Regions from separate parts of the Desulfofalx alkaliphila DSM 12257 genome, predicted to be linked through region 2. Evidence: riboswitches for the same ligand, from Rfam matches in the RefSeq annotation. Region 2 holds a riboswitch; each other region holds the start of a gene.

Evidence for each region. A riboswitch is a leader RNA that binds a small molecule or an ion and turns the genes downstream of it on or off. The one in region 2 is predicted to bind S-adenosylmethionine.
Region 1: another riboswitch for S-adenosylmethionine. It lies ahead of BR02_RS0110030 (O-acetylhomoserine aminocarboxypropyltransferase/cysteine synthase family protein); the one in region 2 lies ahead of BR02_RS0105485 (homocysteine biosynthesis protein).
Region 3: another riboswitch for S-adenosylmethionine. It lies ahead of metK (methionine adenosyltransferase); the one in region 2 lies ahead of BR02_RS0105485 (homocysteine biosynthesis protein).

Annotation. Positions count from the first base shown of each region.
Region 1 covers NZ_JONT01000017.1:40,260-43,535, reverse strand. Annotated here, with positions in the region: gene BR02_RS0110035 (methyl-accepting chemotaxis protein) at 1-684, shown strand, start outside; gene BR02_RS0110030 (O-acetylhomoserine aminocarboxypropyltransferase/cysteine synthase family protein) at 766-2,043, opposite strand; SAM riboswitch class I at 2,120-2,231, opposite strand; gene ftsE (cell division ATP-binding protein FtsE) at 2,435-3,121, shown strand; gene ftsX (permease-like cell division protein FtsX) at 3,111-3,276, shown strand, end outside.
Region 2 covers NZ_JONT01000008.1:9,970-13,245, reverse strand. Annotated here, with positions in the region: gene BR02_RS0105490 (NIL domain-containing protein) at 1-150, opposite strand, end outside; gene BR02_RS0105485 (homocysteine biosynthesis protein) at 181-1,380, opposite strand; SAM riboswitch class I at 1,478-1,624, opposite strand; gene BR02_RS0105480 (hypothetical protein) at 1,778-1,957, shown strand; gene BR02_RS0105475 (tRNA 2-thiocytidine biosynthesis TtcA family protein) at 1,979-2,722, shown strand; gene BR02_RS0105470 (GNAT family N-acetyltransferase) at 2,850-3,276, shown strand, end outside.
Region 3 covers NZ_JONT01000003.1:24,652-27,927, forward strand. Annotated here, with positions in the region: gene BR02_RS0103005 (hypothetical protein) at 1-80, opposite strand, end outside; gene metK (methionine adenosyltransferase) at 289-1,473, opposite strand; SAM riboswitch class I at 1,561-1,663, opposite strand; gene BR02_RS0103020 (MFS transporter) at 1,736-2,962, opposite strand; gene BR02_RS0103025 (YlmC/YmxH family sporulation protein) at 3,030-3,275, opposite strand.

The sequences.
Region 1 (3,276 bases), on a different contig from region 2:
TCCGAGGCTGCCCAAGAGGTGGTAAAGGAATCTCAAAAGGCCGGCCAAGTTGCCCAAATGGGTAATGAAACCATTGAACAAACGGTGTTAAAAATAAATGCCATTGCCAGTACCACCAACGAGGTGGCTAAGTCTATTCAGGACTTAAATGAACTATCAAACCAGATTGGTACAATCACCAATGTCATTACCGGCATTGCCGAACAAACTAATCTGCTGGCCTTAAATGCGGCCATTGAGGCAGCCCGGGCCGGTGAACATGGCAAAGGGTTTGCGGTGGTGGCCGAAGAGGTGAGAACGCTGGCAGAACAACCGGCCAATGCCACTAAAGAAATTAATGAGCTAATTAAACAAGTACAAATGGGAGTGGAATTGGCCAGCAACAACATGCAGCTGGGTGCCAAGGAGGTAGAGGACGGTGTACGGCTGGCAGCAGAGTCCGGTAAAGCCATGGCCGACATCATTGCTTCCGTTAATGTAGCCATTGGTATGGTTGAAGGAATACAAAAAGGCTCCAGACAGTCAAGCGAGGAAATGGAGCAGCTGGCTGCCAGCAATGAGCAGATCACTTCTACCACCCAACAGATATCTGCAGCAACCCAGGAACCGGCCGAAATTGCCAACCAAATGCAGTTACAAGTGGCCCAATTTAAGGTGGCCAAGACAGGGGATGCAGAAGGGTAAATAACAGCAAAATAGAAATTTTCAATGCGGCAGGGTGAGACTTCCCCTGCCGCATTTTTCGTCTTCTGTATGGTTCGTTTATTATGCTTTCAGTGCTTGATCCAGGTCTTGGAGCAAATCTTCAATATTTTCTAATCCGACGGACAGGCGAATTAGGTCTGGTTTTACACCGGCCCTTTCTTGTGCTTCTTCAGACAATTGACTGTGTGTGGTAGAGGCGGGGTGTATTACCAAAGATTTGGCGTCGCCCACGTTGGCCAAATGGGAGAATAACTGGAGCTTGTCTATAAAACGCCTGCCGGCTTCCAGGCCACCCTTAATGCCAAAGGCCATAATTGCCCCGGCACCTTTAAGATACTTTTTGCCCAGCCCATGGGAGGGGTGACTGCTGAGGCCCGGGTACCATACCCAGTTCACCTGGGGGTGATTTTGCAGGTATTCGGCAACCTTTTGGGCGTTGCTTACATGGCGGTCCATTCTTAAAGAAAGGGTTTCTATACCTTGAAGCAGCAAAAAGGCATTAAAGGGGCTTAAACTGGCGCCTAAATCCCTTAACAATTGGGTTTTTGCTTTAACCACATATGCCGCCGCCCCCACATCCTTACTGTAGATTATGCCGTGATAACTGGGATCCGGTGTTGTCAGGCCGGGGAATTTATCGTTTTGTTCCCAATTAAATTTTCCGCTGTCAATAATTACACCGCCCATACTGGTGCCATGGCCACCGATGAATTTGGTTGCAGAGTGTACAACTATATCTGCACCAAAATCGAAGGGGCGGCATAGGTATGGGGTGGCAAAGGTATTATCCACAATAAGCGGTATGCCTGCCTGGTGGGCAATGGCACTTACCTTTTCAATATCCAGCACGTCGCACCTGGGGTTGCCGATTATTTCTGCAAAAATGGCCTTGGTTCGATCATTAATGGCCCTTTTAAAGTTTTCAGGGTTGCCGGGCTCTACCAAATGAACTTTTATTCCCAGGCGGGCCAGGGTGTGGGTAAATAAGTTTACTGTACCGCCGTAGAGGTTGCAGGAAGATACAATTTCATCTCCGCTGGAAGCAATGTTTAGTATTGCTGCGGCGATGGCCGCATGTCCGGTGGCGAAAGCCAAGGCGCCTACACCACCTTCCAGTGCCGCCAGACGGTTTTCTAAAATTTCCACAGTGGGGTTACCGATGCGGGCATATATGTGCCCGGGCTCCTCAAGGTTGAACAGTTTTGCTGCATGCTGGGAGTCTTTAAATACGTGGGAAGTTGTTTGATAGATTGGCACCGCCCGGGAAAGAGTTTCACTGTCCGGTTGATGGCCGGCATGTAATGCCAGGGTGTCAAAGCCCCATTTCTGATCTTTCATAGTTACGGCCTCCTTGTTATATCTAAATAAAAAACCCCTTCACAGATGAAGGGGCAAACAACCTTTATACTATAACCTCTCATCTGCCAGGCATAGGGCCTGAAGGAATTAGCACCATGCCCAGTTTTATTAACTGGACTGGTTGCCGGGCTTCATTGGGCCTTTCCCTCCACCGCTCTTGATAAGAATAGTACCCATATAAAACTATGTTAACAATGATATACAAATTATTACCTAAAGTCAACAGCTTCGAAAATTACTGACCCGTGCTCTGCCGCCACGGGTTAAATGCCGAAATTCCAGCAAATTACTTGCAGAATTTCCCTTTACCTAAAGGAATTTATCTTACCTTGTCGAATGTTTAATAGGTACAGACAAGGTGGTGCGGCATGTGATTGTTTTTTACAATGTTTCGAAGGTATATGACAACGGAGTTAAGGCGCTATCGGATGTAACGCTGCGCATACGAAAGGGCGAATTTGTTTTTTTGGTGGGGCCCAGCGGGGCCGGCAAGTCCTCTTTGATGAAAATGATTTATCGGGAAGAGGTGCCCACCAGGGGCCAGGTGATGTTCAATGGCAAAAATGTACAGCGCATGAGAAAAAGAGATGTGCCCCATTTGCGGAGAAAAATTGGCATGGTGTTTCAAGACTTTAGACTGCTGCCCCAAAAAACGGTGGAAGAAAATGTAAGCTTTGCCTTGGAGGTTACCGGGGCTTCCAGAAAGGATATTAAAAGAATTGTACCCGCTGCCCTTAATAAGGTTGGCATGCTGGAAAAGGCCAAGCAGTATCCGGCCCATCTCTCCGGTGGGGAACAGCAGCGGGTGGCTATAGCCCGGGCCTTGGTAAACAACCCGGTTTTAATTTTAGCCGACGAGCCCACGGGAAACCTTGATCCGGCCACGTCCAAGGAAATTATGGAACTGTTTGAAGCCATTAACCGCATTGGTACCACCATAGTGATGGCCACCCATGCCTGGGATATTGTTGATAACATGAGGCGCAGGGTGATCGGTCTTTCCAATGGTCGAATTGTGCGAGACGAAGAGGGCGGGGTGTACACCTTTGCGAACTAACACCCTGTTTTATATCTTCCGTGAAGCATTGGTGTCTATGGTGCGTAACAGTTGGATGACCCTGGCGTCAATGGCTATTGTGGCTGTTTCGTTGATAATTTTGGGCAGCTCGGTGCTCTTGGTAATTAACGCTGATCATCTAACCCAACGGTTGG
Region 2 (3,276 bases):
TAACTCCAACACCATTGTACCCTCCCGGGCCGGATTAATACGGGCTTTAATAATATTAACCATAAGGTTATAGTCTTTAACCAAGTGGTAAATAATCGGTTTTTCAGAAGTTTCCGCAGAAAACCTTAGGATTATTTTTTTAGGTGACATTTTTACAACTCCTTTATACTGTTTTTCGTCCTATTCTTTGACGTTTAAGGACTTGGGTACAATGTTATCCTTGGCTGACGGTAACTGCTGCACCGGTTGGGTTAGTTCAAACTTTCCGGCTTTAATTCTTTCCTTTAGCTCTGTGGCAATTTCCACCGCCATGGGATAGCTGGATAGTGGTGCAGTTTTTACTTTTTTACCGTTAACGGTGATTTCACCGCTCTTTAGGTCAGCATAACTTACAAACCCCAGGTTTTCGCCGGTGCGGTTGGGATAATGATCACTGTAGTCTACAATAGGAGCATAAAGCTCTTTATCTGAACGGGAAACCCAATACATAACTTCTTCATTTAAAACGGGGATAGGTATACCGATGCCCACCGCAAGGGAGCATCCATAACCTATGAAACTGCATCCCCTAATATATCTTTGGTTCATTTGTTTTAAATCACCGATCACCGATAGGGTTCCGCCGCTTGGGTGTAGCTCCACACCCGAGGCATTGAGCATCGATGGGAAGTGCTGTGTTCCATACCAGGCAACATAACCTTCACCGCCCCCGAGGAAGATGCGGGTGCCAATGCCAATGGTCAAAAAGTGTGGGTCCTTTAGCAGCGGGCTTAACTGCCCTGAGGTGCTGTAATGGGCATTGGCAAGTTTCGGTTTTAGCATTCCCATGTAGGTGTACTTTGTCCGGTCACTTAAGTTTACTGCACAATTGTAGTTTTGATATGCATTGCGAGGATTAAATAAAAATGCCTCGTTTATATCTTGTAATGTAATTTCTGTTTCTAGCTCCTTGAGGGGGTAGCAGTCTGTGCCATAGGACTGTGCCTTTAATTTAACGGGTTTACCGGCCACCAAGTCCTCTATAACATGACCGCCCCCATAGCGAAACTCGCCGGGGAATTTTTTGTTCAAGGGGTCATCCAGGGTTGGTTCAGTGGCACCGATATAGGCGTCCACAGCAGCAATCCCTGCATAAGCAGGCACATTGTTGAGCAGCACCTTGCTCATTCTCATTCTCGGCTTAGGATGCCCAAAGTTTAGAAATGCACCGGAGGAACACATGGGCCCAAAGGTTCCGGTGGTAACAACATCCACTTCTTTTGCCGCTTGGGTAACTCCCTTCTCAGCTACCAGCGAAACAACTTCCTCGGCAGTCAACACCACTGCCTGGCCGCTTTTGATTTTAGCATTAATCTCAGCATAGGTTTTTTCAACAGCCATTTTTAAATTACCTCCTGTCTTTTTGGTGCCCTTTCTCGGTGCATGAAGTAAAAAACCTCTTCACACACAGAAGAGGTTTGCAAACAAAAATTGCTACCTCTTATCTGTCAAGGGAAAACTCCCTTGCAGGATTTAGCACCAGTTCGTCAGCAGTTTAAAAACAGTTAACTGTAGCCTGTTAACCACTGCCAACGCGGTTGCCGGGTTTCATAGGGCCTGATCCCTCCACCACTCCGGATAAGAGCACACTGATTATTTAATTGAATGGTGATAGTTTACCAAGTTTGTTATCCCTTGTCAATGGGAATTTATTGATATGCAAAAAGCTCCTTTAATAATAACACACATTTTCAATTATTTTATGATAAAATATTGGTTGTTAAAAGGGGTGGAGTTTATGAAGTTTTTAGTTTATTTATGGCTTTTTATTTTTGTCTTTATGATATTAATGATTCCTTACAAATTGTTAAGATACAAAAACGCAATTTGCCCCCACTGCCAGAAAACGGTAATGGTGAAAAAGGGCAGTAAGGACCACACCTGCCCCCTTTGTAAAGGGCAGTTTACCGAAAAATAATTCTTTAAATAAGGAGACATCATGGGTAAAAACAAAAGCAATATTTTAAGATGGGTATTAAGCGAATCAGTAAAGGCCATTGCCGATTACAAAATGATTGAAGACGGAGATAAGATAGCCATTGGGGTATCGGGCGGTAAAGACAGCAGTACCTTGCTGTATGTGATGGCTTATTATCAAAAATATTATCCATACAACTTCAAAATACAACCGATTCATGTTGGCATGGGATGGGATATGGACATCACTCCGCTTCAAGAGTTTTGCCGTTCGCTGGATTTAACCCTCCATGTGGAACCGGCAGAGATCGGTAAAATAGTCTTTGATGCCAGACAGGAAAAAAACCCCTGTGCCTTATGTGCCAACCTGCGCCGGGGTGCTTTGAACAGTGCAGCCAAAGAGTTTGGCTGCAATAAGGTGGCTTTGGCCCATCACCTGGACGATGCAATTGAAACCTTTTTTATGAGTTTCTTCTACAACGCACAATTTCGCACCTTTTCACCGCGCACCTATCTTGACAGGACGGACTTAACCATCATCAGGCCAATGGTTTATTTGCCGGAAAAAGACGTAATTAGATTGGCCAATAAGGCCCAAGTTCCTATCATTCATAATCCATGCCCGGCAAACCGTAAAACTAAGCGGGAGGAAGCTAAAGAGTTAGTGACAGAATTATCCAAGCGCTACCCGCGAATGAGGGATGACTTTGTTAAAGCCCTAAAAAACTTTGACGCACGCAATCTGTGGCCAAAAGTAATGCGTTAATAAAAACATTGCATTTGCAATCACACATTTACCCAAACTCCATACAATAAAGAAAGCCCAGCCACGCATAAGCTGGAAATTTCTCAGGTTGGCCTTAGGCCGGCCTATTTTTTTTGGAGTGATTGCTTTGGGGATTAATGTATATCAGGTTTCAACAAATAGGGAGTTTGATATTTTTGTCCGCTTGCCCCAGTTCATATATTACCGGGACCCCTTTTGGCTACCTGCAAGCGTCCAAAAAACAGCTAACATTCTGCTTAAGATCCCGACCAGGGAAGTTGCTTTGCTGGTGGCAGTGGATGATAACATCGTCACATCCCGGGTGGCCATTATGGCCAACCCCAAACACCATGAAAGGAACACCGCATTATTTGGCTACTTTGAAAGCACCAATAACCCGGAGGCAGTTAAAGAGCTGTTTGTAGCCGGCTGTCGCTGGGCCAAAGCAAGGGGATATGGTTATCTGGCCGGCCCGGTCAGCTATAATACAAACGACAGCGTCGGTCTGCTGATAGAAGGCTTTAACTATGCCCCCCAACAAAATATGCCCTATA
Region 3 (3,276 bases), on a different contig from region 2:
GTCCTAACAAAATAAAAGTGCACCGCCACCACCCATAACAACCAGCACAAAAAGGCACCGCCAATAACATAAGCCCACATAGTCAGTCACCCCCGTAATGCAGAATATGTTCAAGGGCAACCATATGTGAGCATTTTGGCAACATGGGCAACATTTGAGGGCGGGATGAATTTACCCTCGATCAACTGCGGCCTCTGGATAATTTTTGTAGGGGTTCCATTTATCGAACCCATGCAATAAAAATGCGGCAATGGGGGCTTGTCCCCTTGCCGCATCAATAATTCTTTTCTACAGCACCTCAGCCCGCAGGGCCTTTGCCTTATCGGTGCGCTCCCAGGGCAGATTTAAGTCATCCCTGCCAAAATGGCCGTAGGCCGCCACCTGACGGTAAATTGGCCGGCGCAGATCCAAGTCCCTGATGATGGCCGCCGGGCGCAAATCAAAGTGCTTTTGCACCAGTTCCACCAGCCGCTGTTCACTTACCTTGCCGGTGCCAAAGGTATCCACCATAATAGATACCGGCTTTGCCACGCCGATGGCATAGGCCAGCTGAATTTCACATTTATCTGCCAGGCCGGCAGCCACAATGTTTTTCGCCACATAGCGGGCAGCATAGGTTGCCGAGCGGTCTACCTTGGTGGGGTCTTTGCCGGAGAAAGCACCACCGCCGTGGCGGGCGTAACCGCCGTATGTATCCACAATAATTTTCCGGCCTGTCAGTCCGGCATCCCCATGGGGGCCACCCACCACAAACTTGCCGGTGGGGTTGATTAAATAGCGCACCTTGTCGTCCACCAGTTCCTTTGGCAGCACCGGCAGAATCACCTTATTGATTAGGTCTTCCCTGATGGTTTGTTGGTCAACATCGGGATGGTGCTGGCTGGAAACCACCACAGTGTTTACCCTTACCGGTTTGCCGTCATCATACTCCACAGTAACCTGGGTTTTTCCGTCGGGCCGCAGGTAATCCACTTCCCCGCTTTTACGCACCTCGGCCAGGCGGCGGGACATCTTGTGGGCCAGCGAAATGGCCATGGGCATCATTTCCGGGGTTTCGTTGGTGGCAAAACCAAACATCATCCCCTGGTCGCCGGCACCGATTCTGTTTAACTCCTCCTCGGCGGCTTCATCCCGCACCTCCAAGGCACGGTTTACACCCAGGGCAATATCCGGAGACTGCTCATCAATGGCAGTGAGCACCGCACAGGTGTCACCGTCAAAACCAAACTTGGCCCGGGTATAACCAATCTCCAGCAGTGTGTTTCTTACCACCTTGGGGATGTCCACATAGCAGTCGGTAGTAATCTCCCCACCCACCACCACCAGGCCGGTGGTGACAAAGGTTTCACAGGCAACCCTGGCCTGGGGGTCTTTGGCTAAAATATTATCCAGGATGGCATCTGATATCTGGTCGGCCACCTTATCGGGGTGGCCCTCGGTAACTGATTCAGATGTAAACAGTGTCTTTGCCAATTTTGCGCCCTCCTTATACTCTGGTTAAAATCACTTGTCTATGTAATAATTAAAGCCTCTCCAATGAGAGGCTTTATATTACACCGCTTCTCATCTTTCGCAGGTCTCTGTGCTGCGCTGGAATTGGCACCTTTGAAATTCAGGTTGCCGGGTTTCATTGGGCCAGTCCCTCCACCTCTCTTGATGAGATATTATGTTTTATATTCGTTAAATATATTAGCAGAAGACACCAACAATGTCAAAAACATTTTTTATTGGGTACCTATGGCGCAAATTCTGCTCTTAATTTTTTGCCCATCCTTTGATACAAAACACCCGTCAAGGCCAGCAAGACCCCTGATACCAGCAAAATATAGCTGATAGGTACCATATCCGCCAGGGGACCGAAGAATAAAATGGCTACCGGCATGGCGGAGCCGGTAACAATGTGAACGAGAGAGAAGACCCGCCCCATCATGGCCGCCTCTACCCTTTCCTGAATCATCACCGTCAGTACGGTGGCCACCGTGGGCATGAAAAAACCCGCTGTTCCCATCACCATTAAATAAAAAGCAAAGTTGCCGGCCAGTCCTAACAGGGCAAATAAAATACCAAAGGCCATTAGACCAAGGGCTAGGGTTCGGATTTTATCCTTAAATTCCCCTTTGACGGAGACAAAAACCCCTCCAATTAAAGTACCCAAAGTCCAGGCTATTTCATTGGCTGTCAGCCGCCACACATCGCTGCCAAAGGTCCGTTCCACAAATAAAGGTGTTAAGACTGCCGCCGGAGTGATCAGGAAGAAAGAAACCCCAAAACAAATTAATATGGATTTCAAAAGCCTGTCGCTAAAAGTATAGGCAATACCCTGCTTCAGCTCCGTAAAGACAGAAGCGGTTTCCCCTTCCGTCCCTACCTTTTCTACCCGGATAAAACTTAACACCGAGATGGCCAAGGAAGCGGTAACCACATCCACCATAAAGGCCCAAACAATACCCAGGGAACCCAGCACCACTCCTCCCACCGCCGGGGACAGCAGCAGCAATACCGAATTCAAGGTTTGATTAACACCTTGTACCTTGGTCAGCTTGTCCACCGGCACAAGCTGAGGAAACAAGGCACTGACGGCAGGAGCCTGAACCCCCGCCGCAATTGAGCGAACAAAAGAAACAGCCAAAAGCATTTCCAGCCTTTGATAGCCCGCCCAAAATGCAATGGCTAAGCCCAAGGTAGCTAAGGCGATAAAACCGTCAGACAGCATGATCAGGTATTTTCGATTGTGCCGATCCGCCCAGACTCCTCCCCATAGGGATACCAGCACCTGAGGCAGCAAGGCACTGATGGTGAAAAGCATGACCCAGGTGCCTGAGGAGGTCTCTAAGGTAATGTGCCAAATGATGGCAAAACTCACCACAGAAGAGCCAAAAAGGGATATATTCTGGCTTGCGAGAAATAAGATAATCTGTCTCAACCAATTTTTATTACTGCCGCTGAATGAATTTGCTTCCATTAATTGCTACCCTCTGCTAAGCCCGATTTTTATAGTAGGGGCCTGATTTATCACGCCCACTCTTTTTTTATCTGCCCAAGGAATCAATTTCCACCAACACGGTATCCAGGCCAAATTTCACAATCCGTTCCCAGGGAATTACCAGCTCACGGCCAGAGCGAAAAAGACCTATCTTGCGGGAAGGTTCCACCACAATGGCCGTTATCCTGCCGGTTTTATTATCAAAGTGCATGTCAATTACAGCACCCATTTTGGCCCCGTCAGTAATATTTATTATATCCTGTTTTGCCAGTTGAGTAGCCTTGTGCAACATT